DNA from 2 places in the Pannonibacter sp. genome. Region 2 is predicted to be linked to the other one. Evidence: predicted binding sites of a transcription regulator. Region 2 holds the regulator's gene; the other holds the start of a gene.

Region 1 (15,690 bases), on a different contig from region 2:
ACGAGGCCGGCCCAGACCAGCGGCACGTTGAACTGCGACTGCGCCGCCAGCATCATGTGGCCCAAGCCGGAGTTGGCGGCCACGTTCTCGGAGATCACCGAGCCGACGAAGGCAAGCGTGATGGCGATCTTCAGCGAGCCGAAGAAATAGGGCATCGAGCGGGGGATGCCGACCTTGAGCATGATGTCGAGCTTCCTGGCCCCCAGCGCCCGCAGCACGTCCTCCATTTCCGGCTCGATGGTGGCAAGGCCGGTGGCGACATTCACGACGATGGGGAAGAAGGCGATCAGGAACGCTGTGAGCACTGCAGGCACCGTGCCGATGCCGAACCAGATGACCAGGATCGGCACCACGGCCACCTTCGGCACCGAGTTGAAGCCAATCATCAGGGGGTAAAGCCCTGCATAGATCGCGCGGCTCCAGCCGACGGCCAGGCCCAGCAGGAGGCCGCCGACGACGGCAAGGCCAAAGCCAAGGACGGTGGTAAACAGCGTCTGCAGCGAGTTCTTCCAGATCGCCGGCCAGTACTGATAGATGGCAACGGCAATGTCGGTCGGTGCCGGCAGGATGTAAACCGGCAGCTTGAGAGCTGCGACAGCCAGTTGCCAGATGGCAAAAAGCCCGAACGTCCAGAGAAACGGAGCAGCCTTGATCCAGCGGTCGTTCATGCTGCCGCCCTCGCTTCTGCAATATAGCCGCGCAATTCATGCACGATGTCGTTGAAGCCGCCCTCATAGGTCAGATCGATGGGGCGCGGACGGGGGAAATCGATGCTGCGTTCCATGATCACTCGGCCGGGCCGGGCGCTCATGACGAAAACGCGGTCGGCAAGATAGACGGCTTCGCGCAGGTCATGGGTGACCAGAATGGTGGTGAAGCCCTTTTCCGCATGCAGGTCACGCATCACCTGCCACAGTTCCTCGCGGGTAAAGGCATCGAGCGCGCCAAAGGGCTCGTCCAGCATCAGGAGGGCCGGATCATGCACCAGGGCACGGCAGAGGTTGGCCCGCTGCTGCATGCCGCCGGAGAGTTGCCAGGGGAACTTTTGACCGAAACCCTTGAGGCCGACAAGGGCCAGCAGGTCCTCAGCCTTCTTCAGGTAGGCTGTGCGTTCGCGTTTCAGGCGGCTGCGATGTGGCTGGACGATTTCAAGCGGCAGCATGACGTTGTCCAGCGTCGTGCGCCAGGGCAGCATCGAGGGGTTCTGGAATGCCATGCCGGCGATGGAGACTGGGCCTGAAACTTCCTTGCCCGCCACCTCGACGGTGCCGGCCTGGGGGCGCATCAGCCCCGTCGCCAGCTTCATCAGGGTGGATTTGCCGCAGCCGGACGGGCCGACCACGGCTGCAAACTCTCCCTTTCGAACGGCCATGCTCAGGCCATCCAGCGCCAGCGTCCCATCGGCAGTGCCGCCATAGGTCAGCCGAATGTCCCGCAAGTCGACAAATCCGGTCACAGCCCCTCCAGTCGGGTCTACAAAAGTCAAAAAAAAGCCCCTCCCGGCGCCCTTGGGCAGACCGGGAGGGTAGGACCTGTGAGTTGTTACTTGACGGTGCGCTCTGCGACGGGCGGCAGATAGCTCGGGTCGAAGACCTTCTCGGCAGCCGGCGGTGTTGCGCTGACGCCCATCGAGGTCTGCAAGTATTCCATCGACTTGGTGAGCTTGGCCATGTCGACGCCGCCGAAACCGTTGGCCTTCACCGCCGGGGTGGCGATGGACTGGGCGACCGCCATTTTCAGGCGTTCGATTTCGACAGCCTCGTTCAACACCTCATTCCGCTTCATGACATGCGGGATTGCGGCCGCTGGATCGGCAATCGCGTCGAGATAGCCCTTGGTCAGCGCCTTGACGAAGCCCTTGACGGCGTCCGGATTGGCGGCGGCAAAGTCGGTGTTGACCATGACGACGTTGCCGTACAGGTCGAGACCCTTCTCGGCCATCATGATAAGCGCGATGTCGTCTTCCGCCACGCCCTGGGCCTTGAGGTTGATCACCGAGGAGAAGGAGAAGCCGAAGATCGCGTCGACCTGACCCTGGGCCAGCATTGGCTCGCGCACGGGGAAGCCGACATTCTCGATGGTGATTGTCGAGGTATCGAGGCCGGCGACCTTGGCGAAGGCCGGCCACTGGCCGAAGGCGGCATCCGGGGGAGGCGCGCCAAGCTTCTTGCCTTCCAGCGACTTCGGATCGTCAGTGATGCCAAGGCTCTTGCGGCCGATGACGGCAATCGGTGGCCGTTCATAGGCCATCAAAACAGCCTTGACCTTCAGGTCAGGCTGGGTGTCCATCAACTGGATCAGCGAGTTGATGTCGCCGAAGCCCATCTGGTAGGCGCCGGTGGCAACGCGCGGGATCGACTCGCGCGAGCCAGCGCCGGTGTCGATGGTGACATCCAGCCCTTCGGCGGCAAAATACCCCTTGTCGAGCGCAATGAAGAACGGAGCCGCCGGGCCCTCGAACTTCCAGTCGAGTGTGAATTTGATTTCAGTGGCAGCAAGAGCCGATGACGCGGAAAGCGCCAGGCCCAGTGCCAGTCCGATAAGACGCCGCATGCTGTTCCCCTCTGGTTTTTATGAGGTTTCACAGCAGAGTGACGTTGAAATGCACAGGCAGCAAGCAGGAAATATGCTGCACGCTAATTGTGCAGCGCAATGCGCATCAGGGATGCATCTCTAAAATATTGAAGCTATGGCAATGCCTTAGACGGAAAAATCAACCGCTCTTGCGGCAGGTCCCCTTCATTGCAGCGCGAGGTTCTGCTGCCTGAGCGCGGAAAAATGGTGCAGGGTGGTGTTTGGGGTCCTTGTCTAGCTGTCGTCGAAAGGACGCGAAACGGGCCCCTGCGCCGTCAGTTCGGTGTAGGCGAGCGTCTGGTCCAGATGCTGGGTGCGCCAGTCGAGCAGTCGTTCGGCATAGGCCAGGCGGGTGGACTGCGAGGCCGGGTCGGCGGCCAGATTGCGCAATTCGCCCGGATCATTCGCCATGTCGAACAGAAGCGGTGGCAGGCCGCCGGCAAAGTGGACGTATTTGAACCTGTCGTCCCGGATCACGGTCAGGGCGAGGGCGCGCGACGGCAAGCTGAAATGGGCCTCATGCTGTCGCTGGCCGATGTCGCGGAAGTCGAACTCCCACACCACCGCATCACGCCAGCGCTGAGGCTCCCGTCCTTCGAGGAAGGGCCGCAGAGATTGGCCGTCCGGCCCCGTCAGGGGTGCTGCGCCGAGATAATCAGCCAGCGTCGGGAAGATGTCGCAAGCGCTGGTGAAGGCAGTGACGGTCTTGCCTCGGGCCCTGTCGGCGCCGGGCAACTTGACCACGAGCGGGATGTGATAGCTCTGGTCGTAGAAGCCGCCCTTGCCGAAACCCCAGTGATCGCCCATCAGCTCGGCATGGTCGGAGGTGAAGATGATCAGCGTGTTGTTAAAAGTCCCCGCCGCCTTCAGCCCGTCGAACAGGCGACCGAGTTGCGCATCCACTTCGCTGATCATGCCGTGATAGATCGCGCGGATGAGGCCGTGATCCTCTGCCGACCACTGATCTGTGCCGCCGGTCGCACCGGCGAGGAAATGTCCGGCCCCGACGCGCGCGAGTTCAGCGGCGACATAAGGATGGACATCAGCCTGTTCCGCACGGGTGGCGGGCCGCAGGAAGCCCTCAGGGCTTGCGTCGTACATGGTGTTGTAGGGGGCGGGCACCACGAAGGGCGGATGCGGGCGCAGGAACGAGATATGGGCAAACCACGGCCGCTCGCCCTCGCGCTCCGACAGCCAGCGCAGGAACTCGCCCGTGAGGAAGGCGGTCTGGGTCTCGTCGGCGCTGTAGGCGGGCGCATCGCGGGTAATGGCGCCCGGCGCATGGCCGACGGGGACATGGATCCTCGACGGATCGTCAATCCGGTGGCCGCGCTGGCGCAGCCAGGACAGCCAGGCCTTCTCGTGCTCGGGCAGCAGCACGCGGGTCGTGAAGCCTGGCAGGACGCCCTCATAAGTGGTCAGGTCGGGATCATGGCTGTCCCGGGTGCGCGGATCGGGCGAAACGTCCGTGTAGCCGAACAGCGTCGGGTCGTAACCGGCCCGGCGGGCCAGCCGGGCGATGTTGTCGAGCCGGTTGTCCATCGGGGTGCCGTTGCGGGTTACCCGGTTGTTCATCTGGGCAAGGCCGGTGTAGAGGCACGCGCGCGCCGGGGAACAGGGGGCCGCGCCGGCGAAATGCTGCCGGAACAGCACGCCCTCGCGGGCGAGCGCATCCACGTTCGGCGTCTTGATTTCACCGTGACCGGCGCAGCCAAGGGCCGCACCGCGCCACTGGTCGGCGGTGATCAGGAGAACATTCGGCTTCATGTTCCGTCCCCCACTAGACAACGGCGTTGCGATGACGAGGCTCCAGCCGCTTTGAAGAGCTGTATCAGGCGCCAGCTTCGAGACGCTCGATCAGGGCCGGAAGATCAGCCACCGTGTCAATGAGATAATCGGCACCGGCAGCTTTGAGGCGTGCGCCGGCTTCAGCCCGGATGGCGTCGATCTCGTCCGGCGAAAGCGCTGCCAGCTCGTCCGGCGTGCGGCCGGCGATGTTGCCCGACAGGGTGACGCCGACGGTAAGGCAGCCCGCCGCGACGCCTTCGCCGATGCCCGGCTCGGTGTCGTCGACCTTGATGACGGCAGACGCCGGATGGACACCGAGATCGATGAAGCACTGGTACATGCCGAGCGGGCTCGGGCGGCCTTCCTTGACCTCGTCAGCGCAGATGAGGTTGTCGGGTGCATAGCCCTGCGCAGCCGCCACAGGCAGGACGCGGGTCATGATCGAGCGGGTATAGCCGGTGGTGGAGCCGATCTTCAGGCCGCGTGCCCTCAAGGTGTCGACCGCCTCCTTCGCGCCGGGGACCAGCGTGGCGAAATCGGCGACGACCTCCTCATTCATCGGCACGAAGACCTCGTAGACCCGGTCGACGTCAACGTCGGTCGGATAGGCCCCGTGCGCGGCCTTCCAGCGTTCGGCCAGAGCCGGGGCGGTCATCATCGTCTTGATATGATCCCACTTGGCCATGCCCATCGGCGCCCGGGCCTCGGCGATGCTCGCCGTGACGCCGAATTTCTCGAAGGCCTTCACGAAAACGCCCATCGGGGCGAAGGAGCCGAAATCGATCACGGTGCCGGCCCAGTCGAACACCACTGCCTTGAACTTGCTCATGCCTTGAAATCCTGTCCGTAGAGGGAAGCGATGGTTTCCTCGCCAATGGCAAAGGCAGTGGAGGCGCCGCAGCCGGCGGTGACCACAACGATGCGTGTCGCGTCATCGGGCGCATCGGTGAAGCGCCAGCGGCCGTCGGCGCTTGCATAGGTGCCAACCCAGTGCTCCTGGATAGTGCGGCCCGGCAGATCCAGCACCTGATCCATTTCGTCGAGGATCAGGTCGCGCACGTCAACGGGTGCGAAGGGATCGGGCGTTGGCGCGTAATGGTGACTGTCGCCGACCACCAGCGAGCCATCGGCCGACTGCACCACGATCAGGTGAATGCCGTTGTCCCGGTGTGCACCCTGCTCGCTATCAAGACGCGTCTTCAGCGCGGATGCTTCCGGCAGGTCCGCATAGCCCTTGTACCGTGCAAGCCCGAGATCGGACATGACCGGGGTCCTGAAGGCGACCGGACTTGCGGGAGCGACACGCAGCATCTGCAGCTTGCAACGCAACGGCCGGTAAGCGCCGATCCGCTCCTGATACAGGGAAACGAAATCATCCCCCGGGCAGACAATCACGCTCTCGGCCATCACCTGGCCACGTGAGGTTTCCAGGTGTGGGGCATTGATGCTGGTGACGGACGTCGACCAGCGAAACGTCACGCCATGAACGTCCGAAAGCCAGGTTGCCAAGCGCGGAAGGGCCTGGCGGCTTTCGACCCTGAGTTCATGCGGTGAATACAGGACGCCGGACAGCCGGTCCTGCCGCAGGGCCGGAACAAGGTCGGCAGCCTCGGGCAGGGTCAGGCGGCGGCACTGCGCGCCCATCTCCGTGGCCAGGAACGCATCGATCACGGCCTCGGCTTCCGGCCGGCGTGCCGTCATGACCATGCCACGTTGCAGGACGGGGATGCCTGCGGCAGCCGCCACTTCCGCCCATACATCGCGGGCGCGGCGCGCCATCTGCCAGCAATCGCCGGCCTCCTGACCGCTGACGGTCACAAAACCGAAATTGCGGATCGACGCCCCATTGGCCTGGGCGTCACGGTCGAGGACAACGACGGATTTACCGCGCCGGGCGGCGGCAAGAGCATGGGCAAGGCCGACGATACCGGCGCCCACGATCGCTACATCGAACTTGGTCAATGGATGTCCTTAGGGAAGGGGAGATTGTCACATTCGGCTGTCATAATAGCGGACCATAGTGTCTATGCTTGACGCAGGATGACGCTATTATGACGTTTATACGATGGAACTTTTGAGGATGGCGCCCCTTCATTAAACTGTCATAAAAAAGCAGTCGAAGTGTCATCTGTATCGGCTAATGGCGCAGGGCAGGGGCTCGGCAAGGACTTTCCATCGCGCTTTCTGCGGAGTGCGAGGGTCGGGACAAGGCCTTCTGCGTTTTCGAGGGCGATGAGGATCGCTTTCACAGTTTGTCGTGATCGGGGTTCGGGAGCGGGCAGCACAGGCTTGCTCGTGAGGCCGAAGCCGACCTGCGACCAGGGAACCGGTTCGCCCGGCCGTCCATATGCGTCGGCCGAAATTCCGGGAGGCCGCATCTTCTGTTGCGAGGGGATGCGTGGGAATTTTTGCAAGGAACCGATTCACGCGTATCGGGTAACCCAGGAGAAGTGCATGAACATCAAGACAATTCTGGCAGCGACGACGAGTCTCGCTGTCCTGTTCAGCGCCACCGCCGCTTCTGCGCAGTCGATGGAAGAGCTCATCGAAGGCGCCAAGAAGGAAGGCATGCTCACCACCATCGCCCTGCCGCATGACTGGTGCGGTTATGGCGGCATCATTGCCTCCTTCAAGGAAAAATACCCGTTCCTGACCGTCAACGAACTGAACCCGGACGCCGGCTCTGCCGACGAACTGGAAGCCGTTCGCGCCAACAAGGGCAACACCGGCCCGCAGGCTCCGGACGTTCTCGACGTTGGTCTGTCCTTCGGCCCGCAGGCCAAGGCAGAAGGCCTGATCCAGCCGTACAAGGTTTCGGTCTGGGACGAGATCCCGGATGCCGTCAAGGATGCTGACGGCTATTTCTACGGCGCCTACTATGGCGTCATGGCCTTCGTCTCCAACAAGGATCTCGTGCAGAACCCGCCGATGGAGTGGGAAGACCTCCTGAAGCCGGAATACGCCGGTCAGGTCGCACTCGCCGGTGATCCGCGCGCCTCGAACCAGGCCATCCTGGGTGTCCTGTCCGCTGGCATGGCTGCTGGCGCCAAGGCTGGCACCGAGTCCGGGGCCGCTGGCCTGCAGTTCTTCAAGGAACTGAACGAGAAGGGCAATTTCGTGCCCGTCATCGGCAAGGCTGGCACGCTCGCCCAGGGCACTACGCCGATCATGGTGATGTGGGACTACAACGCCCTGTCCGCCCGTGACAGCCTGAAGGGCAACCCGCCGGTGGAAGTGACCGTGCCGACCAAGGGCACCCTGGCCGGCGTCTACGTCCAGGCCATCAGCGCCTATGCACCGCATCCGAACGCTGCCAAGCTCTGGATGGAGCACATCTTCTCCGACGAAGGCCAGAATGGCTACGTCAAGGGCTACTGCCACACCGCGCGCTTCAACAAGATGGTCGCGGAAGGCAAGATCTCTGACGAACTGCTGAAGGCCCTTCCGCCGGCCGAGCCGTATGAGAAGGCTTACTTCCCGACCATCGAAGAGCAGAACGCCAACAAGGAAGCTGTTGTTTCCGGTTGGGACAAGGTCGTCGGCGCGAACGTCCAGTAAGCACGCCTGATACTGCGAAGAGCCGGGGCCTCCCCGGCTCTTCCGTCTTGACCGCCAGCGATGGACGAGTGGCCCTCACGGTCCTGTTTCGTCGCGGACGGCGGCACATCAGAAGCCGGCAAACGGCCAGACTGACAAAGACCGGGCGGGGCATCCAGGGGCGGATGCAACCGTGGCCGGCCACCGGACGAGAGGGGCTTCGCCCGATGCCAGAACCCAGACCGGGTCCACTCAGCCGTCTCAACCTCAACTGGTTGGGGCTGCTTCCCTTCGCGCTGTTCGCGCTTCTGTTCCTGATCCTGCCGACGATGAAGATCGTGGTCGGGGCATTCCAGACGCCGGATGGCAGCTTCACGCTCGACAACATCTATGGCCTCAACACCGAGTCCATCGTCTCCTCCTACTGGGTCTCGATCCAACTCAGCCTGATCACGGCTTTTCTGGGCTGCCTGATCGGCTTTGCAATGGCGGCGGCGGTGATCCTGGGCAAGTTGCCCGGCAAGGTCCGCAGCGGACTGATGACTTTTTCCGGGGTCGCGTCCAATTTCGCCGGTGTTCCTTTGGCCTTTGCCTTCCTGGCAACGCTCGGGCCGGTTGGCCTCGTGACCATCTGGCTGCGCAACGAGTTCGGCATCAACCTGCGCGCCATGGGCTTCAACCTGTTGTCCTTCTGGGGGCTGGTCGTCGTCTATCTGTTCTTCCAGATCCCGCTGATGATCCTGATGATCGCCCCGGCGCTCGACGGCCTGAAGCGCGAGTGGCGGGAGGCAGCCGAGATCCTCGGTGCCTCTGCCTCGCAGTACTGGCGCATGGTGGCGCTGCCGATCCTGTTTCCGGCCCTGCTGGGTACCTTTGCCCTCCTGTTCGCCAATTCCTTCGGCGCCATCGCCACGGCCTTCGCCCTGACCGGACCGCAGCTCAACATCGTGCCGATCAAGCTCTATGCGCAGATCCGTGGCGATGTGCTGGGCAACCCGCATCTGGGCTATGCGCTGGCCTTCGGCATGATCGTCATCACCGCCCTTGCCAACGGGCTCTACATCTGGCTGCGGGTGCGCAGTGAAAGGTGGCTGAAGTGACCCGTCTTCTCGCCTGGAGCGCCCTTGTCCTGGGGTGCGTCTTCTTCGCGCTGCCGCTTGTCGGCATGACCGAATTCTCGATGCGGATGCTGCGCGAGGGCTATTCCTTCGAGGCCTACCGTGTCGTGCTCGTGGACGAACGGTTCCAGCTGACCTTTTCGTATTCGGTGCTGATGGCGCTGGCGACAATTGTGGTGGGCATGGTCCTGGTGGTGCCGACAGCCTACTGGGTGCGGCTGCGCCTGCCGGCGGCCCGGCCGTGGATCGAGTTCATCACGTTGCTGCCGCTGGTGATCCCGGCGATTGTCATCGTCTTCGGCTATATCCGCCTCTACAACACATCGTCCTGGCTGCCGCTGACCGGGTCGACGACCGGCACCAACATTCTCCTGATGTTCGGCTATGTCACCCTGTCACTGCCCTACATGTACCGGGCCGTGGACACGGGCCTGCGGACCATCGACGTGGCAACCCTGACCGAGGCAGCGCTCAGCCTTGGGGCCGGCTGGGTGACGATCCTGAGCCGGGTGATCCTGCCCAACGTGCTTGTCGCGGTTCTGTCCGGCGCCTTCCTGACCTTTGCCATCGTCATTGGCGAGTTCACCATGGCGGCGCTGCTCGACCGGCCGGCCTTTGGTCCCTTCATGCAATTGCTTGGCGCAAACCGCGCCTATGAACCGGCGGCACTGGCCGTGATAGCCTTTGGTATCACCTGGGCCTGCATGGCCCTGATCCAGCTTGCAACCCGCTTCTCCAAACACATACAGGTGCAACGCTGATGGCTTATCTCGAGCTGAAGAACCTGAAGAAATCCTTTGGCCCGACCACGGTCGTCAAGGATTTTGACCTGTCTGTCGGGCAGGGCGAGTTCATCTCGCTGCTCGGCCCCTCGGGCTGCGGCAAGACCACGGTGCTGCGCATGGTCGCCGGCTTCGAAATACCGACGTCCGGGTCGATCGTCATCGACGGTCAGGATGTGACCCGGGTGAAGCCGAACGGGCGCAACATCGGCATGGTGTTCCAGGCCTATGCGCTGTTCCCGAACATGACCGTGGCACAGAACGTTGCCTTCGGCCTCAAGATCAAGGGGATGGGACGGGCCGACATCGATGCGCGGGTGCGCGAGATGCTCAAGCTCATCGGTTTGCCGGATCTGGGCAATCGCTTCCCGTTCCAGCTTTCTGGCGGCCAGCAGCAGCGCGTTGCGCTGGCGCGTGCCCTTGCGCCGAGCCCGCGCGTGCTGCTTCTTGATGAGCCCCTGTCGGCGCTCGATGCCAAGATCCGCGTCAGCCTGCGCACCGAAATCCGCGAGATCCAGCGCGAACTCGGCATCACGACCATTTTCGTGACGCATGACCAGGAAGAGGCGCTGTCGATGTCGGACCGCATCGTCGTCATGTACGGCGGCGTGGCCGAGCAGGTCGGCAATCCGCACGAGGTCTACAACCGGCCGCGAACCCGCTTCGTCGCCAACTTCGTCGGAACGCTGAACACGCTGGATGCAACCGTGCGCGATGCCGATGCCGGCACCCTGACCATGGCCGGTGTCGACCTGACACTGCCGGAGGGCGGATTGCAGGCCAAATCCGGTGAGCGGCTTACCGTCGCATTGCGCCCGGAAGCGGTGCAACTCGGGCGCGGAACCGACACCGACATCGTTTTGCCCGGCAGCATCGAGGATGTGCATTTCATGGGCTCGGTCATCCGCCTCAAGGTGGCAGTCGCCGGCTCATCCCTGTCACTCGATACCTTCAACCGCTCCGACATGCCGCCGCCGGCCGTTGGCGCCGCCATCGAAGTGTCCCTGTCGCCGAAAGACCTTATCGTCCTGCAGGGGTGAGTGTTTTCGCACTTGATTCAAAGACAACGCCGGCCAATTGGCCGGCGTTCAAACGTCGTACAGCACCTCTCCCGTCTTCCCGGGCGCAGCGAAGCGGAGACCCGGGACCGGAGAGTCACGGTCTGTTCGGTCTTTACTCTGTGATATGTCTAGACCTTGGCTCTCCGGTCCCGGCTCGAGCTGACGCTCGTCCGGGATGACGCCGGGGAGGCTGAAGTTTATTGTCAAAATGAACGCCGTCGTTTGATCGTGGTTGCCGTTCAACGAGCTTAGCCCCGTGACAGCATCCAGTTGAGGATCAGGCGCCAGTCGGTCATGCGGATCGGGGTGCCGTGGGTGCCGGTGTCGAACAAGGTGAAGCGGACGGGGTAGCCGGGTGCTGCCTTGCGGATCTGCTCGTAGAAAGCGACCTGCTTCTCCCAGTCATAGACATTGTCCCAGCTGCCGTGGCCCATGTAGAGCGGAACATTGTTCTCCGCCTTGCGCAGGGTTGCCGACTTCAGGAAGGCATCGTCCTTCGAGGCGCCAAACAGCAGCACGCCGGACAGTTTGCGCGCCTGAGCCGGATCCTTGAGGAGGTTCCAGCACAGGATGCTGCCCATGGATCCGCAGGCGACAAACGTCTTGGCGCGCGGCGAACTGGCCCTGTAGGCATCGATGATCGCGGCGACATCCTCGGTGCCCTTGGCCCCGAAGTCGGTGAAGCCGGCCGAGATGTAGACGCCGCCGTTGCGGGACATCAGGTTCTTGATGCGGTTGAAATTGCCGCCGAAGGTCAGGTCGTTCATGCCCTGGAAGCGGTTGCCGCCCTGGCCATGCACGTAAATCACGACGATCGAGGCGCCTCCTTCCGTCTTGCCGGTAGCCATGTATTTCACGGCACGGCCATTCGCCTTGAGTTCCAGGTCAGCCTGGCTGGATGTGGGATGGAAGGAGACGTAGTTGCCCCAGACCTCACGCTCCGGCTCCTTGTCGCGCTCATGCAGGTCGCGTGCCTTGATGTATTCCACCACCTCGTAGGTGCCATCGTCGTTGCTGGAGATCAGGCGTGGATAGGCAAAGAGGCTGTCCTTGTAGGGCGGCAGGCTCTGGGCGCTGGCGGGCCCGCACAGGAGCGTGAACCCGGTGAGGGCGGCAAGGCCGTAGCGCAAGCCGGCGGAAAGGAGAGCACGCATGACAAGGTTCCTTGTGTGCCGGTTCGCGGCAGTTTCCCCAGACATACCCAAGCGCGGCAAGCCGTGCAAACGCTCAGAAACGCAATGCCGACATTCAAGCATTTACCCGCCCGCAAAGGTGTTGTTTACACATTGCGGTACACCGGATTTGTCGCTTGTGGAAAACTTTGACTGGAACCTTGTCAGTTTTACGGCTGAGCCGCTCCAGGCTGTCTCCCGAAAGCTCGCAAATTATTACAGGTAAATGCATTTTGCGGCGAGTTATCGATTTGTTAACCATGAACTATTGAAACTCTGAGGACGAGAAGTCGCCAGCAGAAGGCCAACGGCTTCCGATCCAGGAGACCCACCGATGCCCGTAATTTCCTTCGCAAACGCCAAAGGTGGTGCAGGCAAGACCACCGCGGCGCTGCTCCTGGCGACAGAAGTCGCCGAACGGGGGAAAACTGTCACCATATTCGACGCCGATCCGCAGCGCTGGATTTCCAACTGGTCCGATCTGCCCGGTCGTCATCCCAATATTTCCGTCCAGAGCCAGTTGTCTCCTGCAACGATCACCGAGCAGGTGCTCGAGGCCACCCAGACAAGCGACTATGTGATCGTGGATCTGGAGGGTACGGAGAACCTCATGGTCGCAAATGCGATCTCCGTATCCGACCTTGTCGTGGTGCCGATCCAGGGCTCGTCGATGGACGCGCGGGGCGGGGCAAAGATCCTGCGTCTCATCAGCAAGCTGGAACAGATCGTCCGGCACGATATTCGCCATTGTGTCGTCCTGACCCGGACCAATGCCGCCGTCACCACCCGGGCGCTGAAAGCTGTGCAGGACCACCTCGCCGTCAGCGGTATCGATGTGATGATGACCCCGATCATCGAGCGTGCGGCTTACCGCGATATGTTCGAGTTCGGCGGTGGATTGGCCAATCTCGATCCGCGCACGGTGACCAACCTGGAAAAGGCGCGCGAAAACGCGGCCCTGTTCGCAGCCGAAGTGCTGGAGCGGGTGCAGGTGCGGCAGACGCGGCGCTGGTACGACTGGTTCAAGAAGGCTTCGTGAGCGCCGTAAGGGGGCGAGGCATTCTCGCCTTCACGGCCGGTTCAAGGACCTAGCGAATATAAAACGAGGCCCGGCCGCAAACGGCCGGGCCTCGCTGTCTTTCGCAGCCGACCTACGGGGCGAACTCTCTTCGACTGAGGGTAGGGACATCACTCGAGGAGACGGGCGGCAACGAAATGCGATGGCGGCTTCCTGGGGAAGTTGCCGGTTTCGAGAATGCGGAAGCCATGCGCCGCGATCTGGCGGTCCAGGGCCTCCTGGCGGAGAAAACTGACGTGCGGTGCCTTGCCGAACAGCTTCATCGCGCTAACCAGCGGGCGGAAGATAAAGGACGCATCGCCAAGGCAGACGGTCTTTGAGATGAACATGCCGCCGGGACGCAGCTTGCTGGCAACCTGCGCCAGCACCGCATCAAGGTCACGGACGAGGTGCAGCATGTTGAAGGCGAGCACCGCATCAAAACGGGCCGCCGGCAAATTTGTTCCGTCAGGGCCTGACGGCTGAAAGATCACGTTCTGCGCGGCATCTGCCTGCTTCAGCTTCTGCCGTGCGATGTCGATCATGGCCGGAGAGAAATCCGTAGCCGTGATGTGGCCGACCGACGGCGCCAGCAACAACGCCGTCGAGCCCGTGCCGCATCCTAGTTCGAGAACCCTGTCGCTGGGCAGCAGACAGCTGCGGGTTCGCTCAAGCGTATATTCATAGGACGCCATGTCCTTGATCGGATCGCGGGCATATTTCTGTGCGATCCGATCCCAGAAGATCATGTCCCGGTTCGGCGTCGTGCGGTTGATTTCAGAACTTGCCTTGGTCATGAGCCTTGTTTACCGACATGCAAAAAAATATGAAATTGCGGATTTTCGTACAGTTGGTATGCGTAGCTGCATGAATTGGACAAAGCTCACCTTTGACTGGAACCAGGCCCGTGCCCTCGTCGCGGTTGCCGATCTCGGCTCGCTCTCGGCGGCGGCGAAAGCGCTCGGGCTGACCCAGCCGACGATCGGTCGCCAGATCTCGGCGCTTGAGGCGGAACTGGGGGTGGTTCTGGTCGAGCGCAGTGGCCGGTCCCAGACGCTGACGGCCTCGGGCCGTGAGGTATTGGAAGCCGCACGGGCGATGGCGGAAGCGGGCCTGCGGCTCAGCCTGGTTGCCTCGGGTCATGCCCAGGCCGTCGCCGGGCCGGTGAGCATCTCGGCCAGCGACATGTTTGCGCATTACGCTTTGCCCCCGGTGCTGCGACACCTGCAGGCCATCGCACCAGCATTGGAAATTGACGTAATTGCCTCGAATGAAATCAGTGACCTGAAACGGCGCGATGCAGACATCGCGATCCGCCATGTCCGTCCCACGGGAAATGAACTGTATGCACGGCTCGTGCGGGAGGCGACTGCGCATCTTTATGCCGCGCGGAGCTATCTCGACCAGACGGGCCGTCCGGGTTCAGTGGCGGATCTGACCGGGAAGACATTTGTCGGCTTTGGCAACAGGGCCGAGATGGTGCACTACTTGGCAATGTATGGCATCAGCGCTGCGGAGAGCGATATCCGGTTCAATTCCGCAAACGGGACAGTTGCCTGGGAAGCTGTACGCAAGGGGCTTGGCTACGGCTTCATGGCAGTCGACTTTGCGCGCGGGCTGACCGAAGTGGAGCCGGTGCTTGCGGACGAGATTGTGGTGAAGTTCCCGATCTGGCTCGTCACCCACCGGGAACTGCACACCAGCCCGCGCATCCGTCTTGTCTTTGACGTTCTGGCAAAGGCGCTGGAAGCACGCCCCTGACGGGATCAGCCGCCGGACTGCCAGACCCTGATCGCCTCGATCGGGCTGATCAGCATGATCACATTGAGGGTCAGGTTGTCGCGGATCACCCACAGGGCGGCAAGCTCGAAGACAAGGGCCAGAAGCACCGTTACCCAGACGGGCACCCGCGCGGCAAAGGCGAAGCCGGCGAGCATCCAGAGGATATCGAACACCGAATTGAGGACGCTGTCGCCGGTGTAGCCGACAGCAATCGTCGCCTCGCGGTAACGATCGATGATCCAGGGGCTGTTTTCCGTGATCTCCCAGGCGGCCTCGATGAGGATCGCGATGAGCGCGCGTTCCCCGACCGGGCGGGCGCGCAACATCAGCCACAGGACCCAGTAGAAGATCATGCCGTGAATGATATGCGAGGGCGTGTACCAGTCGGCGATGTGCTGGGAACTGCCCGCGACATCGGACGCCGGGGTCCAGAGCTTGATCTCGCCGCAGGCGCAGATCGGAAGACGGCCCATGGCGAGCAAGATGATGGCGGTGAGAGCGATCAGGCCAAGGCCGGTGAGCCAGATGAGACGTTGGGACAAGAAACAAACCGATGCTGGAGACGACAACACCCTCGTGGCGCTCCGGGCTGCCGCAGGGCTGGCCGTGGCGGGGCTACCCGGCTATGCATCTCTAACGCGGCAAATCTGTGCTGGCAAATCCGCGCTTTCCTGACTATTTCCTTGGCACCAGACCCGAACCAGACGAAGCGGTCTCCGGCATGGGTCATCCCATGGGCGGAAGAGGCCGTGCTTTTGGGCGTTCCCGCCCCAAGGAGTTTCCGCATGACCACGGCTGCTGCGCCCTATCTCGCGCGCC
Region 2 (15,690 bases):
AATGACAAGGAGATCTTTGATCTTCTGTCAAAGGAAGCGCCTGCGACTTTGCGCAACATGGTCCTGGCCGATCCGTCACTCGTCGGTCAGACGATGAAGTTCAAGACCTATGCGAACGGTCGCGTTGATGGCTATTTCAAGGGGCGCGTAACCCTGGAGAGTGCGAAGCTCGACAGCAACATCACGCCAGGTCAGTTGTTACTTGCCGAGCGGATGCAGGACGCAGGCATTCTGACGAGCGGCTTCAACTGGGACTTCTTCTTCGGACCGGATGCTTCTGATCTTCGTCCGGAAGCTGCGGGTCTCGGGATCGCCTTCATCGGCTCGGCCTATATGATGCTGATCGTTCTCGTCCTGGCTGTTCCGATCGGCGTGGCTGCCTCAATCTATCTCGAGGAATTCGCACCGAAGAACAAGTTCACCGACCTGATCGAGGTGAACATCTCGAATCTGGCGGCGGTTCCGTCGATCGTGTTCGGTATTCTCGGCCTTGCGGTGTTCATCAATTTCATGGGTATGCCGCAATCGGCCTCCCTGGTTGGTGGCCTCGTGCTGACCCTGATGACCCTGCCGACGATCATCATCGCGACCCGCGCGGCCCTGAGAGCTGTGCCGCCGAGCATTCGCGATGCCGCCCTGGGTGTGGGTGCGTCGAAGATGCAGTCGATCTTCCATCACGTGCTGCCGCTGGCTGCCCCTGGCATCCTGACCGGGACGATTATCGGTCTGGCACAGGCGCTCGGCGAAACCGCTCCGCTGTTGCTCATCGGCATGGTGTCGTTCGTCCGAAGCTTCCCGGGTGCCCCGCCTGAAGGCTTCCTTGATCCGGCCGCAGCCCTGCCGGTGCAGGTCTATAACTGGACGCAGCGTGGTGACCCCGCCTTCGTGGAGCGAGCCTCCGGCGCGATTATCGTCCTGCTGATATTCCTTGTTGTCATGAACCTGGTCGCGATCGTCCTGCGTCGCCGCTTTGAACGCCGTTGGTAAGAAGGGGACATCCGATGAACGTTTCTGTAAATCTGGAGAATGATGTGGACCTCGCCCAGCACAAGATCGTCGCGAACAACGTTCAGGTCTATTACGGCGAAAAGCACGCCATCAAGGACGTGAACATCAACATTCAACCGTGTTCCGTAACGGCTTTCATCGGCCCGTCGGGCTGTGGCAAGTCGACATTCCTGCGGACGCTGAACCGCATGAATGACACGATCGACATCTGCCGTGTCGAAGGCAATATCTCCATCGACGGCGAAAACATCTATGATCCGCGCGTTGACCCGGTCCAACTGCGGGCCAAGGTCGGCATGGTGTTCCAGAAGCCGAACCCGTTCCCGAAGTCGATCTATGAAAACGTCGCCTACGGCCCGCGTATTCATGGCCTGACCCGGACCAAGGCCGAACTGGACGAAGTTGTCTCGGCCAGCCTGCAGAAGGCAGGCCTCTGGAACGAGGTGAAGGATCGCCTTGATGAAGGTGGTACGGGCCTGTCCGGTGGCCAGCAGCAGCGCCTCTGCATCGCCCGCGCCATTGCCGTGAGCCCGGAAGTGATCCTGATGGACGAGCCCTGCTCGGCGCTGGATCCGATTGCGACGGCGAAGGTGGAAGAGCTCATCGATGAGTTGCGCGCGAACTACACCATTGTGATCGTGACCCACTCGATGCAGCAGGCCGCCCGCGTGTCCCAGCGCACCGCGTTCTTCCACCTTGGCAATCTTGTCGAGGAAGGCGCAACGCAGGACATCTTCACGAACCCGCAGGACAAGCGTACGCAGGACTATATCACTGGCCGTTTCGGCTGAGTCCTCTGGTCCTCCAACGCGAGAAGGATTTGAACATGTCCGAGCATACCGTCAGTTCCTATGATGAAGAACTGCGCGCGCTGGCCGGCCGGGTCGCCGAGATGGGCGGCCTTGCCGAAGCGCTGGTGAATGACGCCGTGACAGCGCTGCTGTCGCAGGATCTGGAGAAAGCGCACAAGACGATCCTGCAGGACGCCCGTCTCGACGAGTTGCAGCAGGAAATCGAAGCCAAGTTCATCCGCATCGTCGCCCTGCGCCAGCCGATGGGCCAGGACCTGCGCGAGATCATGGCGGCCGGACGTATCGCCAACGACCTTGAGCGCGTCGGCGATCTGGCCAAGAACATCGCCAAGCGCGTCATCGCCATCGATGGCGACTTCAACTCGAAGAAGGCCGCTTTCGGCGTCGAGCACATGGCTGAGCTGGCGCTGAACCAGCTGAAGGCAGTTCTGGATGCCTACACCAGTCACGACGCCGTGGCGGCACAGACCGTTCGCGAACGCGATGACGAGGTGGATGCAATCTACACCTCGCTGTTCCGGGAACTCTTGACATACATGATGGAAGATCCGCGCAAGATCACCCAGTGCGCGCATCTCCTGTTCTGCGCCAAGAACATCGAGCGCATCGGCGATCACGCGACCAACATTGCGGAAAACGTCTACTTCATGGTCACCGGCAACCAGTTGCTGGAAGCCCGCCGCAAGATCGACGAAACCGGCCTTGCCGATCTCGAGAATGCCTGACGCGGGTCCCCGCGTCTGTTTGCTGGAGCGTGTGAATGCCTAAGGTTCTGATCGTTGAAGACGAAGAGCCCTTGAGCCTGTTGTTGCGTTACAACCTGGAAGCTGAAGGTTACTCCGTCGAGTCCTGTGCTCGCGGGGATGAAGCTGAAATCCGGCTGCGCGAAAGCCAGCCGGACCTGCTGCTTCTCGACTGGATGCTGCCGGGCCTGTCGGGCATCGAACTTTGCCGACGTCTACGTGCCCGAGCGGAAACCGAGCGTCTTCCTGTGATCATGCTCACGGCCCGCGGTGAGGAAGCCGAGCGTATCCGTGGTCTTGCGACGGGCGCGGACGACTATGTGGTCAAGCCGTTCTCGATCCCGGAACTGATGGCGCGTGTTCGGGCGATCCTCCGCCGCGCCCGTCCGGAGGTGGTCTCGACCATGCTCCGCGCCGGTGACATCGAGCTGGACCGCGAGACGCATCGGGTCCGCCGCAACGGCAAGGAAATCCATCTCGGCCCGACCGAGTTCCGGTTGCTCGAGTTCCTGATGACCTCGCCTGGCCGCGTCTTTTCCCGTGAGCAATTGCTCGATGGCGTCTGGGGCCATGATGTGTATGTGGACGAGCGGACGGTGGATGTGCACGTCGGCCGTTTGCGCAAGGCCATAAACAGGGGCAAGGTGAAAGACCCGATCCGCACGGTGCGCGGCGCAGGCTACGCCTTCAACGACCAGTTCGCGGTTGCCATCTGATCAACCCGGCCAGTGCCTTGATCCGAGAAAGCCCGTCACGTGCGGGCTTTTTGCTGTGTGCGGCGTTTTTCGCAGGAGATGAAAAAGGCCCGCCGGGCGATCGCTCCGGCGGGCCTTAACCTGGGCGAGGGGACCACAGACTGGTTGGCCCCCTCTGAGATCTGTATCAGGCGCGAGCGAGTTGCTTGCGGTCCTTGTCGCGCCGGCGATCATTGACCGGCTGATAGGCGATGCGGCAGTGATGCGCGCAATAAGGCACGCCAGGATCAGAGTGGCGACCGCAAAAGTAGAAGTCCTGGGTGCTTGGATCGCCAATCGGCCACTTGCAGGTGCGTTCGGTCAGGGTCAGGATTGTTGCCCGCTCGGTGATCGGAACGACTTCTGCCATCGGTTCCACCTGCGGCTCGACGTCGAGCGCGGCTTCTTCCATGGGTTCCATTTTCAAGGCCGTTGCCCCGCGGCTCTGCGCCACCGGTGCCTGTGCCGGACGTGGCGCAGACGGCGCAGCACTTGCGGGTGTGCGGGCCCGCCGCGGCTTCGCCGTCGGCGCAACCGCCTTGGCGCGTCCGGACAGTCCAAGCCGATGCACCTTGCCGATCACCGCATTGCGCGTGATCCCGCCGAGTTCGGCAGCAATCTGGCTCGCGCTCAGGCCATCCGACCAGAGCTTCTTCAGCAGTTCCACGCGTTCGTCAGTCCAGCTCATCCGTCACACCCCGCCGTTTCCGGCTGTAGATTGTAAATTTAGGCAGTAACCAGTTGTTAAGGCGCGCATGCTCCGCGCCCAACGTGGCATATCCAGTATGATTTGGTGATCTACAGCACGAGATGTCGTATCCGACAGACAGGACAGTACAATGGCGGCCAAAAGCGAGGCAAGGAGACGGGGCACATGAACCGGGGACGAAACGACTTTTCCCCAGATAACGCCGCCCCCAGTCCGCGACACTCGGCAGTGGCGGATTCGCGCCAATTGCATTGACAGGCGCAGCGTTGGGCGGTGTATAAACGTCGCTCGTTTCTTGTGCCGCCTGTCACGGGCGGCACAGTCCGTTTTGGCATCCCAATACGTATCCCTGAACCGGAGAGGTTTTCCGGGGCAAGTAGCCCCGACCCCCGCATGAGGAGTTGAGCATATGACGGCGTCGGCACTTTTCGGCACCTACGCTCGGGCGGAACTTGATTTCGTCCGTGGAGAAGGCGTGTGGCTGGAGACGTCGGATGGCCGCCGATTTCTCGACTGTGGTTCAGGTATTGCCGTAAATGCCCTCGGTCATTCACATCCCCATCTTGTCGCTGCCCTGAAAGATCAGGCGGACAAGCTCTGGCATGTCTCCAACCTGTACCAGATGCAGGGTCAGGAGAAGCTGGGACGGCGGCTGACGGAGGCGACTTTCGCAGATCGGGTGTTCTTTACCAACTCCGGCGCCGAGGCGATGGAGGCCTGCTTCAAGACGGCGCGTCGTTTCCATTATGCCAATGGCCATCCGGAACGGATCGACATCATTACCTTCGAAGGCGCCTTCCATGGCCGTACCATCGCGACCATCGCAGCCGGCGGCCAGGCAAAGTACCTTGAAGGCTTCGGGCCGAAGGCTCCCGGGTTCCTGCAGGTTCCCGCTGGCGACCTCGACGCGCTGAAGGCCGTCATCGGTCCGACCACGGCTGCGCTCTGCATCGAGCCGGTGCAGGGGGAGGGCGGCATTCGCGAGATCCCGGCCGAGTTCCTGCGCAAGCTGCGTGAGATCTGCGACGAGGAAGGCATCCTGCTGATCTTCGACGAGATCCAGACGGGCGTTGGACGGACGGGCAAGCTGTTCGCCTATGAATGGTCTGGCATCCATCCGGATCTGATGGGCGTTGCCAAGGGCATTGGCGGCGGTTTCCCCATGGGGGCCTGCCTTGCCACCGAAGCCGCATCCGCCTGTATGGTGCCGGGCACTCACGGCACCACCTTCGGCGGCAATCCGCTGGCGATGGCCGTCGGCAATGCCGTGCTTGACGTGATCCTTGAGCCGGGCTTCCTCGAAGAAGTGCAGCGCAAGTCGCTTCTGTTCAAGCAGCAACTGGCCGCCGTAATCGACGCTTATCCTGAGGTCCTGCAGGAGACACGTGGGCGCGGCCTGATGCTCGGCCTGAAATGCGTGCGTCCGAATACGGAAGTATTGGCCAAGGTCCGTGCCAACGGCTTGCTGGTTGTGCCTGCCGGCGACAACGTGTTGCGCATCCTGCCGCCGCTGACGATCTCCGATGCCGAAATCGGCGAAGCCGTCGCCCGTATTGAAGCCGCCGCCAAGGCCGTCGCGGCAGACGTTGCCGCCGAGAAGGCCGGAGCCTGATACCATGTCCCAGTCCCTGCGTCATTTTCTGGATCTCACCGACTTTGAGGGGGATGAGCTGCGCGCCATCCTGGACCTCGGCCGCAAGCTGAAGCGCGAGCGAAACGGCGTGCGCCGCGGCGAAGGCCCGCTGGCTGGCAAGGTGCTGGCAATGGTGTTCGAGCAGCCCTCGACCCGGACACGCATCTCCTTCGATGTGGGCATGCGCGAGCTGGGCGGTGAGACGCTGATGCTGACCGGTGCCGAGATGCAGCTTGGCCGCGGCGAGACCATCGCCGATACGGCCCGTGTTCTGTCGCGTTTCGTCGATGCGATCATGATCCGGATCCTGAGCGAGAGCGATCTCAAGGAACTGGCCGCCAACGCCACCGTTCCGGTGATCAATGGTCTTACCAAGCGCTCGCATCCGTGCCAGATCATGGCCGATATCATGACCTTCGAGGATCATCGCGGCTCGATCAAAGGCAAGTCGATTGCCTGGACCGGCGACAGCAACAACGTGCTGGCGTCCTGGATCCATGCGGCGCCCCGCCTCGGTTTCGAGATGCGCATTGCGACACCGGCAGAACTGGCCCCGCCAGCTGATCTCGTCGCAGCAGCGCGGGCCAAGGGGGCCTCGATCGTCGTGACCGATGATCCCTTTGAAGCCGTCAAGGGCACAGACTGCATCGTCACCGATTGTTGGGTGTCGATGGGCGATGACGACGAAGAAAGCCGTCACGACCTGCTCAGCGCCTATCAGGTTAACACGCGTCTGATGGCCGAGGCGAAGGCCGACGCGCTGTTCATGCATTGCCTGCCGGCCCATCGCGGCGAGGAAGTCACGTCCGAGGTGATGGATGGGCCGAATTCAGTGGTGTTTGACGAGGCAGAGAACCGGCTGCATGCGCAGAAGGGTATTCTCGCCTGGTGCTTCAACGGCGTTTGAGGGCGGATCCGTGGCATTCGACATTGCAGCATATGGACTGACGCCGGCCGGAGCCGATGCGGTCCGGCCTTTCACGGTTGAGGGGCTGGATGTGCGCGGCCGTGCGGTTGCGCTCGGTCCGATGCTGAACCAGATCCTAGACCGGCACGACTATCCGGCTCCCGTGGCGCGGTTGCTGGGCGAGGCCATCGTCCTGACTGCCTTGCTCGGGACGGCGCTGAAGTTCGACGGGCGTTTCACCTTGCAGACCCAGTCGGATGGCCCGGTCTCGATGCTGGTTGTCGACTTTTCCGGTCCCGATGCGATCCGCGCCTATGCCCGCTTCGATGCCGAGGCGTTCGGACATGGCGCGTCTGCAGAAACCGCTGATCCGGCAACCTTGCTGGGTCGCGGCCATCTTGCAATGACCATCGACCAGGGCAAGCACATGCAGCGCTACCAGGGCATGGTCGAACTGGATGGGATCTCGCTTGAGGAAGTTGCCCGCCGCTATTTTGCGCGTTCGGAGCAGATCCCGACCGAGGTGCGTCTGGCCGTCGGCAAACTGTTCACCCGCCGTGAAGGGCAAGCCCCGGGGGAGGCCTGGACCGCAGGCGGCATTCTCGTGCAGTTCCTGCCGGAAGCGCCGGAGCGCATGAAGCAGGCCGACCTGCATGGTGGTGACATGCCGGAAGGCGCTGAGGCGCATGTCGTCGAGGATGACGACGCCTGGATGGAGGCAAAGAGCCTCGTCACAACTGTCCGAGACGACGAACTGACCGATCCCGAGATCACGGTCGAGCGGCTGCTGTTTCGCCTGTTCCATGAACGGGGCGTGCGCATGTTCGATGCCCAGCCGATCGCTGACCGGTGCCGGTGCACGCGGGAAAAGATCGAGGCGATCCTCGTCAATTTCTCCGAGGAGGAGAAATCCGAGATGGTTGAAGACGGCAAGATCGTCGTGACCTGCGAATTCTGCAGCACCCGCTATGAGTTCAAGGCTGAGGCCGTCTGATTGTTGCGACAGATCGCGACAAATGACTGATTGCCGCTGACCCGTGCCCGTGATTACCGTGACTTGAGGGATAGATCACGGTGCGCGTGCGCCGTTTGCCCGGCAGACCCTGTGTGTGCCTGCAGACGGCCATCAGGTCATCTTCCTTGGTCTGGCAACGCTGTTCGGGTACCCCTGGGCAGATCAACCAGTGTCATGGCTGATCCAGCGCACCTGTTCCCGCTGTATAACGGGAATGAAGGAGGCGCTGCGCGTGCTGCAGGCTGTCGAGACAAAGCGGGACATCAAGGTTCCGGATCAGGACGAAACCCAACTGCCTGTTCCCCGGCCAGGGAGCGGAAGATCTGTCCTTGTATTGAAGGCCCTGCTGCAGTCGGTGCTAGCGTTGGTGGTGCTGGCTGGCGCGGTGATGGGGATGCGGCACTTTGTTCTGACCAAGCCAGAGGTGCCCAAACGCCCGGCTCAGGAACAAAGCTATGCCGTTGAGACCCTTGCCGTTCGGCTGGCCGATCACACCCCTGCCATTCGCCTTTATGGCGAGGTGACCGCCGGGCGCGAGGTTGACCTGCGCTCGTTGGTCGCCGGTGAAATCATTTCCGTCAATCCCGAACTGAAAGCGGGTGGGAGCATCCGGAAGGGCGCTGAGCTTGTCGCTGTTGACCGGTTTGACTTCGAAGGGGCTGTGCGGGAGGCGCGTGCCAATCTCCAGGAAGCAGAGGCCCGGAAGATCGAGATCGAGAGCCGGGTCGCCCTGTCCCGGGACAGCCTGGAGCGGGCCCGTGAGCAACTTGCATTTGCTGAAAGGGACCTGGAGCGGGCCGAACAGCTGCGCCAGAGCGGCTCCGTGACCGAACGGGCGCTCGACGAGCGGCGTCTGCTGGTATCGCAGCGCCGACAAGCCGAGGAACAGGTGCGCAACACCCTGGCGGTTGAAGAAACAGGCATCGAGCAACAGGCAGCGGTCATCCAGCGGCTGCAATGGCGTCTTGAACTGGCCGAGCGCAATCTCGCCAGCACGGTGCTGCTCGCTCCCTTTGATGCTGTCGTGCGCAGTGAAGCTGCCCAGGTCGGGCGGCTGATCAATGTCAATGATGTGGTTGCCTCGCTCTATGCGCGCGACGAGCTGGAGGTGCGCTTCACCCTCTCCGACAATCAGTACGGCCGGCTGATCGCCCAGACTGGCTCACTTGTTGGACGTCCTGTAGAGGTCTCCTGGGTCCTGGGAACCGAGCCGGTCCGGTACCGGGCGAATGTGGACCGGGTTGGGGCCGATGTGGCCCGAACCCGGGGCGGTGTCGATGTCTTTGCCAGGGTGGTGACGCCGGAAGGTGCCGTTCCTCTGCGCCCTGGCGCATTCGTCGAGATTTCTATTCCGGACCGCAGTTATCCTGCGACGGCCCGGGTGCCCGAGACGGCGGTCTATGAAGATGGTCGGATCTATGTGGTCAATGACAGCCGCATGTCTCCGCGCGACGCGCGGATCGAAGCCTATGATCAGGGTTATGTGATTGTTTCCGGCGGGCTGCAGGATGGAGACGTCGTCGTGACGACCCGCATCGCGGGTGGCGGCAGCGGCGTCAAGGTGCGCCCACTCGGCGAAACAGCCGCACCAGATGCGGCCGCAGCACGTCCGCAAGGTTCGGAGGCTACAAATGCGCGCTGATGCGGGAAACTGGGTTGCCGGGTTTGCACGCCATCCGAACGCGGCCAACCTGCTCATGGCCGTGATGCTGATGTTCGGGGTCTTCGGTCTCAGCCAGCTCAACACGCAGTTCTTTCCAACCATCCGTTCGGACCGGATCACGGTCAGCATCGCCTGGCCCGGCGCGTCGGCAGAGGATGTCGAGCGCAATGTGCTTGAAGTGGTGGAACCGGAACTGCGGTTTCTGACGGCTCTGAAGGAAATTGCCGCCTATGCCCGCGAAGGCTCGGGGACGATCACTCTCGAGTTTGAGGAAGGCGCCGACATGCCCAAGGCATTGTCGGACGTCGAACAGGCGGTGGCTTCCATTTCCACCCTGCCGGACGAGGCGGAGGCGCCGGTCGTTTCAGCCTCCACTTTCACTGACGCCGTCGCCACTCTCGCCGTGCGTGGTCCGTTTACCGAGGATGCACTGAAGGTCTATGCCCGCAAGATCCGCGATGATCTTCTGGCCCGGGGTATCGACCGTGTGGACTTCAACGGCTATCGCTCGCCGGAATATCTGATCGAAGTCCCGGAACGCGAATTGCGCCGCCTCGATCTGACGATCTCCGACATTTCCGATCGTATTAGCCAGAACACCGAGGATCTGCCTGCCGGCAATCTCAACGGCGCAATCGAGCGACAGATCCGTGCCGTGGCTGAGGCCCAGTCTCCGGAAGCGATCAGTTCCATCGAGGTCAAGGCCTTCGAATCCGGCGAGAAGACCCGTCTCGGCGATATCGCCAACGTCAACCGGTCTTTCGATGACGGCGAGTTCCAGGGGTTCTCGAAGGGGGGGCGTGCCATCGAGTTGCGGGTCCTGCGGCTGGAGGATACCGATACCCTGAAGGCGGCTCAGATCCTGACCTCTTACCTCGAGGAAGTTCGCCCAACCCTGCCGCCAACCCTCGAGTTGCTGCAGTATGATGTGCGCGCGGATCAGGTCGAGGGCCGCATCTTGCTGCTGGTCGAGAACGGGCTTGGCGGCCTCGCGCTCGTGGTCCTGATCCTCTATGTGTTTTTGAACGGGCGGATCGCGCTCTGGGTCGCCACGGGCATTCCGGTCGCTGTCTGCGCAGCGCTCGGATTGATGTGGCTGATTGGCGAGAGCATCAACATGATCTCGCTCTTTGCCTTCATCATGATGCTGGGCGTCATCGTGGATGACGCGATTGTGGTGGGGGAACACACCGCGACACGTCTGGCTTTGGGAGACACGCCGGACATCGCTGCGATCAATGGCGCCAGCACCATGTTCTGGCCGGTGATCGCGTCCGGAACAACGACGATTGCGGCGTTTCTTCCTATTCTGATGATCGGGGATGTGCTCGGGCAGATCATGATGGCTCTGCCGGTGGTGGTCATTTCCATCATCTTGGCTTCGTTGGTCGAGTGCTTCTTTGTCCTGCCGGGGCATCTTTCGCATTCGCTTGGATCGCGCTCTGGCTGGAGCTGGTGGCGCGTTGTGCTCGTTGCGGGCCTGCCGGCGGTGTTCCTGATCGGTGTTGCCGAGCGGCCGGAGATGAGTGTAGCACCGGCACTGGCAATGCTCGCCGACCCCTTGCGCGCGATGCTGAACCAAACCGGGCTGCTGGTCTTTGCCGGTCTCGTCATCGGCATTTGCTTTCTGGTCGCGCTTGCCGTCGAGGCCGGTTTGACCGCCTTGCGCCATCGCGCAGGCGAAAAGAGCACACCGGCCTCGCAGGAGCCGGGCCGGTTCCGGCGCAGCTTTGATGCCGGTTTCGGATGGTTCCGCGACCGCCCGTTCCGCGGCCTTGTCAGGCTGGCGGTCAACTGGCGCTATGTGGTGTTGGCCATCGCCATCGGCAGCCTCTTGATGACGGTGGGACTTGTACGGGGCGGGCGTGTTGGCTTCACCTTCTTCCCCTCGCCTGAGTCCGAGAACATTCAAGCCCAGGTGTTTTTCCAGGCCGGAATTCCGGAGGCCGAGGCCATTGCGGGTGTCGCGGCGATTGAGAAGGCGCTGTACGAGGCGGAAGGACGGTTGACGCAGGACAATGGCGAGACGCTGGTGGCGGCAAGCTATGCCCTGCTTGGCCGTGCCGGCAACAACCGGGGCGACAATGTGGCCTCGATCTCGGTGCAACTCACCCTGTCGGAGGAGCGCACCATTCGCACCCCCGATATCGTGCAGGCCTGGCGCCGGGCCCTGCCCGAGATCCCGGGGCTGGCCCGGTTCTCGATTTCACAGACCCGTGGCGGCCCTCCGGGGCGGGACCTTGACATCCGGTTGTCCGGCGCGCCGCTGCACAGGCTCAAGCAGGCCGCAGCAGAACTGCAGGATGCCCTCTCGGCTTATCCCGGCACTTCCGGTGTCACCGATGATCTGCCTTATGGCAAGCCGGAGCTGCAAATGCAGCTGACCCCGCGTGGCCGCGCACTTGGCTTCACGGTCGAGACGGCAGCGCGTCAGGTGCGCAATGCGGTGGAAGGGGCAATCGCCCGGAAATTCGCTCAAGGTGATGAGGAAGTGACCGTGCGTGTCCGGCAGGGCTTTGATGGCCAGGGCTCGAACGCGCTGCGTGACCTTCTGCTGCGCGCGCCGAGCGGTGAGTTCGTGCCGCTCACAGAAGTCGTCGCTCTCAAGGATGTCCAGGGCTTCTCGGTGATCCAGCGCCGTGACGGACGGACGATCGTCAGCGTGGTGGCGGATATCGACACAAAGGTCACCTCGAACACGGAAATCGTGGCCGAGTTGCAAAAGGAGTTCATGCCGCGCCTCGCAGACACCTACGGTCTTGCCTACGAGTTTGCCGGAAAAGCCGAAGAGCAGGCCAATGCCATGGGCGATCTGGGCGTCGGCGTGCTCATGGCACTGGTCATGATCTATGTGATCCTCGCGGCGACATTTGCCAGCTATGCAAGGCCACTGGTGGTGATGGTCATCATCCCCTTCGGCGTGGTTGGGGCTGTCTGCGGCCACTACATCATGAACTATCAACTGACGATGATGAGCCTGATCGGCCTGCTCGGCCTGTCCGGCATTCTCGTCAACAACGCGATTATTCTGGTGTCGCGCTTTGACGAGCGCATCCGGGAGGGGACGACGTTTCGCGAGGCGGCGGTGCTGGCAAGTTGTGATCGTCTGCGGGCCGTGATCCTCACGTCCTTCACGACGATTGCCGGTCTGGGGCCTCTGTTGTTCGAGGACAATATCCAGGCGCAGTTCCTGTTGCCGATCACCATTACCATTGTCTTTGGTCTGGGAACCGCGACGCTTCTGGTGTTGTTCCTGGTTCCGTCGCTGCTGGTCATCGGCGATGACATCGGCCGCATCGTGTTTCATCGCGAGCCGGGCCGCGGGTCGGCGGTCGCGGGGGATGATGCGGCACAAGCACCCGGCAAGGGGATCGTGCCGGCGGAGTAGTCCGCCGGCGACAGATGCAAGAACGTCAGGTGTCAGGCAATCCGGGCAGCAAAAGCCGCGATTGCCTCGGCAGCCCTGTGAATGTTGCCATCCCATGTCGCGGGAGACTGACCGCGCGGGCCAAGGTCATGGTTGCCGTCTTCCAGATAGGTGATGGCGACCTGGTCCGGCAGGGCCACAGATTCCAGGTCTGCTGCAGATCCGAAAGGGTCGCGCTCGCCCTGTGTTATGAGAACCGGTCGGCGGCATTCGGCCAACGGCTCCAGGCGCCAGACATCGGCCTTGCCGGTGGGGTGGAAGGGATAGCCGACGCAGGCGACACCCATCACCCGGCCGGGCAGCGAAGCGCCGCCGGCCAGCATTGCGGCCACGCGGCCTCCCATCGACTTGCCGCCGATGAGAAGAGTGCCCTCGACCTCCGGCATTACCTGTTGCAAGGCGGTCTGAAATGCGCTGACGAGCAACTCAGCCTTGGGCGGCGGAGCCTTCTTGCCGCCGCTGCGGCGCGCAGCCATGTAGGGAAATTCGAACCTGGCCACCGCAACCCCATTTTCCGCCAGTGCTGCCGCCATTCGGTTCATGAAGCTGGAGTCCATCGCAGCTCCTGCGCCATGCGCGAACAAAAGCGTTGCGACGGGCGGCATCTCGGGGCGTGTCCAGAGGAGTTCGGTCATATGCAGGTGTGCTTTCGCTCGGGGTACGGACGGTTGATGAAGGCTGCGCTCAGGCCCAGTCAGTGCTGATCTAGCGGAGGAGGATCAGGTCCGCAATCACGCAGCCCAAGGCTTCAAAAGAAGCTGATGGGGAAATAGCGCCGGTAGAGCTCGCTGTAGACGCCCTTTTCCTGCAACCGACGAAGACCATAGTTCAGCGCTTCGAGAAGGACAGCGTCGTCCTGGCGGACGGCGATGCGCAGGCCGTTGCCGAAGTAAGCGTCCTCCAGCCAAGGGCCGGGAACGAACATGCAGCAGCCTTCCGAAAAGGCGCCGCCCAGCCAGAATGACAGGCTCATGCCATCCCCGAAATGGGCACCGACGTCACCTGACCGCAGTGCTTCGCGTGCTTCGGTGATGGTATCGTATTCCCTCAGCACCACCTCTGGCATTCGCGCCCTGAGAAATGCGGCGTGGCGGCTGCCACGTTCGACGGACACCTCTGTTCCTGCGAACTGCAATCCATCCAGGCCGGCACCGTCGGCAAGACGGGTCACAAACCGGCCCGGCATGCGCAAGTAGGGATCAGTAAAACTGAACTGCCCGGCAAGTTCCGGTGTTTTCGCGAGCCCCGCAATCACTGCATTGCCCTCGTCCGCCTCCAGCGCGTCGGCCAGGGCCTCGAAGGCTTTGACGCGCAGGCTGCAAGAACTCTGCAACTCCTCGCACAGGGCGCGCGCAAGGTCGACATGGAAGCCAGTCAAGCGCTCTGACTTGTCCCGGAAAGCAAAGGGCGGAAAGTCATCCGTTGACAGGAACTCGATCCGTTCCGGCGTCTCGGCCGGCCGCTCCATCAGGCTGCGTGGATCCCAAAAGTTTGGGACGTTCTGGGTGAGAAGGATGGCAGACGAGCCAGAGGCGGGCAGTTCGTCGGCCGCCACAACTTTCGAGTTAACTATAATCGTGAAAAGAGAAAGAAGAAACAATGTAACCATTGCGCGAATGTTGCGTTTGATGGTTAACATTCCGTTACGTTCACCAGGCATCTGGGCGACACCGATCAGGGAGGCTCGGCAAGCACATGGGTTTGGAAGACACCGGATCATTTCCGACTTCGCGGCGCGAACCATCCCTGGTTGTGCCAATGTCTGCCGAAAATCTCGGCATCTCGCAACACCGCCCGGAATGGATAGAGCCAGAGTTGATGGTTCTTGTCGCACGCGGGTTTCCGGCTGCAATGGTGGACTGGGCCTGTCTGATGGCATCCTATCACGGTGGCAATCCGGCGCACCATCTTCTGCGGCATTCCCTGATCACCGAAGAGACCTACTACAGCGCCGTAGCGGAGACTTGTGCAGTTCCGTTCCTGCCGGACGGGTCGTTTCGACCACTTGTGATCGGCGATGTGGTGATGCAGTTCGGCGAAGGGGAGGCTGGCCCGCTGCTGATCGGGATCGAGACCGGGCGGCCCATCTATGCCATTGCTCCGGCAGCTGAGGATCTCATCGAACTTCGGGCTCTTCTTGGCCGTTATCCGGACTGGGCCCGGTGCATTCGCATCACGACCCCGTCGGCGATGCGCATCGCCATCACGGTTCTCAAGGCACCCGCTGGTGAACTCGAGCAGCGGTTTCCGGAGATGTCGGCCCGCGAGCGGGTTACGCCGGGCCAGTATTCCGGCCTGTCGATGCTCAGCACCGGCTTTGCGTCCGGCTTGTTGCTGCCTTTGGAGGCGCAGGCTTTTGCTTTCAGTCTCCTGGTTGGCCTCAGCTGCATTTCAACGGGCTATGGCAGGGTTGTCAGCGCGGTCCGGGCCGGCACACTGGCCATCTGTGACCGGATCGAGCCGCATTTCGGTGTCGCCGCCCTGCCGGCTGCCTCGGAAGAGTGGCCGCTTTACACCATCCTCGTGCCGCTCTACCGGGAAGCTGCGGTCGTACCGGGGCTTGTCAGGGCACTGACGGCCCTCGATTACCCGGGTGACAAACTGGATATCAAGTTTCTCATCGAATGCGATGATCTCGACACAAAGGCCGCTTTCAGCGGCCTTTTGCTTTCGCATATGGAAGTCGTCGTCGTACCCGAGGGGCATCCGCGCACCAAGCCGCGTGCCCTGTCCTATGGTCTGGCGGCGGCCAAAGGCGAATTCGTCACGATCTTTGATGCTGAAGACCGCCCGGAACCGGACCAGTTGAAGAGAGCGGTGCAGCGATTTCGCGCGTCGCCAGAAAAACTTGCCTGCCTGCAGGCGAGCCTGTCCATCGACAATGCCGGCGACAGCTTCTTCACCCGCCAGTTTGCGATGGAATATGCGATCCTGTTCGATCAGATGATCCCCTGGTTCTCGGCCGAAGGCTGGGCCTTTCCGTTGGGGGGCACCTCGAACCATTTTCGTCGGTCGGCCCTGATCGCAGCGGGTGGATGG

Evidence for each region. The regulator PhoB, encoded in region 2, activates phosphate uptake and scavenging genes when phosphate is short. The targets are predictions, from matches to a motif close to TGTCATNNANCTGTCAT.
Region 1: ACTIFE_RS09140 (TIGR03364 family FAD-dependent oxidoreductase) is a predicted target of PhoB. The motif match lies at 6,403-6,419, and genes of this name have one in related genera.

The regions. Positions count from the first base shown of each region.
Region 1 is NZ_JBHYDX010000010.1:82,559-98,248, reverse strand. It holds gene ACTIFE_RS09165 (ABC transporter permease) at 1-668, opposite strand, end outside; gene ACTIFE_RS09160 (ABC transporter ATP-binding protein) at 665-1,456, opposite strand; gene ACTIFE_RS09155 (ABC transporter substrate-binding protein) at 1,543-2,553, opposite strand; gene ACTIFE_RS09150 (alkaline phosphatase family protein) at 2,809-4,341, opposite strand; gene phnX (phosphonoacetaldehyde hydrolase) at 4,406-5,191, opposite strand; gene ACTIFE_RS09140 (TIGR03364 family FAD-dependent oxidoreductase) at 5,188-6,324, opposite strand; gene ACTIFE_RS09135 (ABC transporter substrate-binding protein) at 6,817-7,920, shown strand; gene ACTIFE_RS09130 (ABC transporter permease) at 8,127-8,999, shown strand; gene ACTIFE_RS09125 (ABC transporter permease) at 8,996-9,778, shown strand; gene ACTIFE_RS09120 (ABC transporter ATP-binding protein) at 9,778-10,839, shown strand; gene ACTIFE_RS09115 (alpha/beta hydrolase) at 11,109-12,014, opposite strand; gene ACTIFE_RS09110 (AAA family ATPase) at 12,367-13,071, shown strand; gene ACTIFE_RS09105 (class I SAM-dependent methyltransferase) at 13,221-13,886, opposite strand; gene ACTIFE_RS09100 (LysR family transcriptional regulator) at 13,957-14,850, shown strand; gene ACTIFE_RS09095 (DUF2585 domain-containing protein) at 14,856-15,413, opposite strand; gene ACTIFE_RS09090 (peptide chain release factor 3) at 15,657-15,690, shown strand, end outside.
Region 2 is NZ_JBHYDX010000006.1:74,970-90,659, forward strand. It holds gene pstA (phosphate ABC transporter permease PstA) at 1-987, shown strand, start outside; gene pstB (phosphate ABC transporter ATP-binding protein PstB) at 1,002-1,799, shown strand; gene phoU (phosphate signaling complex protein PhoU) at 1,835-2,545, shown strand; gene phoB (phosphate regulon transcriptional regulator PhoB) at 2,581-3,279, shown strand; gene ACTIFE_RS06025 (GcrA family cell cycle regulator) at 3,446-3,985, opposite strand; gene ACTIFE_RS06030 (aspartate aminotransferase family protein) at 4,416-5,618, shown strand; gene argF (ornithine carbamoyltransferase) at 5,623-6,546, shown strand; gene ACTIFE_RS06040 (Hsp33 family molecular chaperone) at 6,557-7,540, shown strand; gene ACTIFE_RS06045 (efflux RND transporter periplasmic adaptor subunit) at 7,794-9,203, shown strand; gene ACTIFE_RS06050 (efflux RND transporter permease subunit) at 9,193-12,612, shown strand; gene ACTIFE_RS06055 (alpha/beta family hydrolase) at 12,645-13,286, opposite strand; gene ACTIFE_RS06060 (transporter substrate-binding domain-containing protein) at 13,400-14,371, opposite strand; gene ACTIFE_RS06065 (glycosyltransferase family 2 protein) at 14,410-15,690, shown strand, end outside.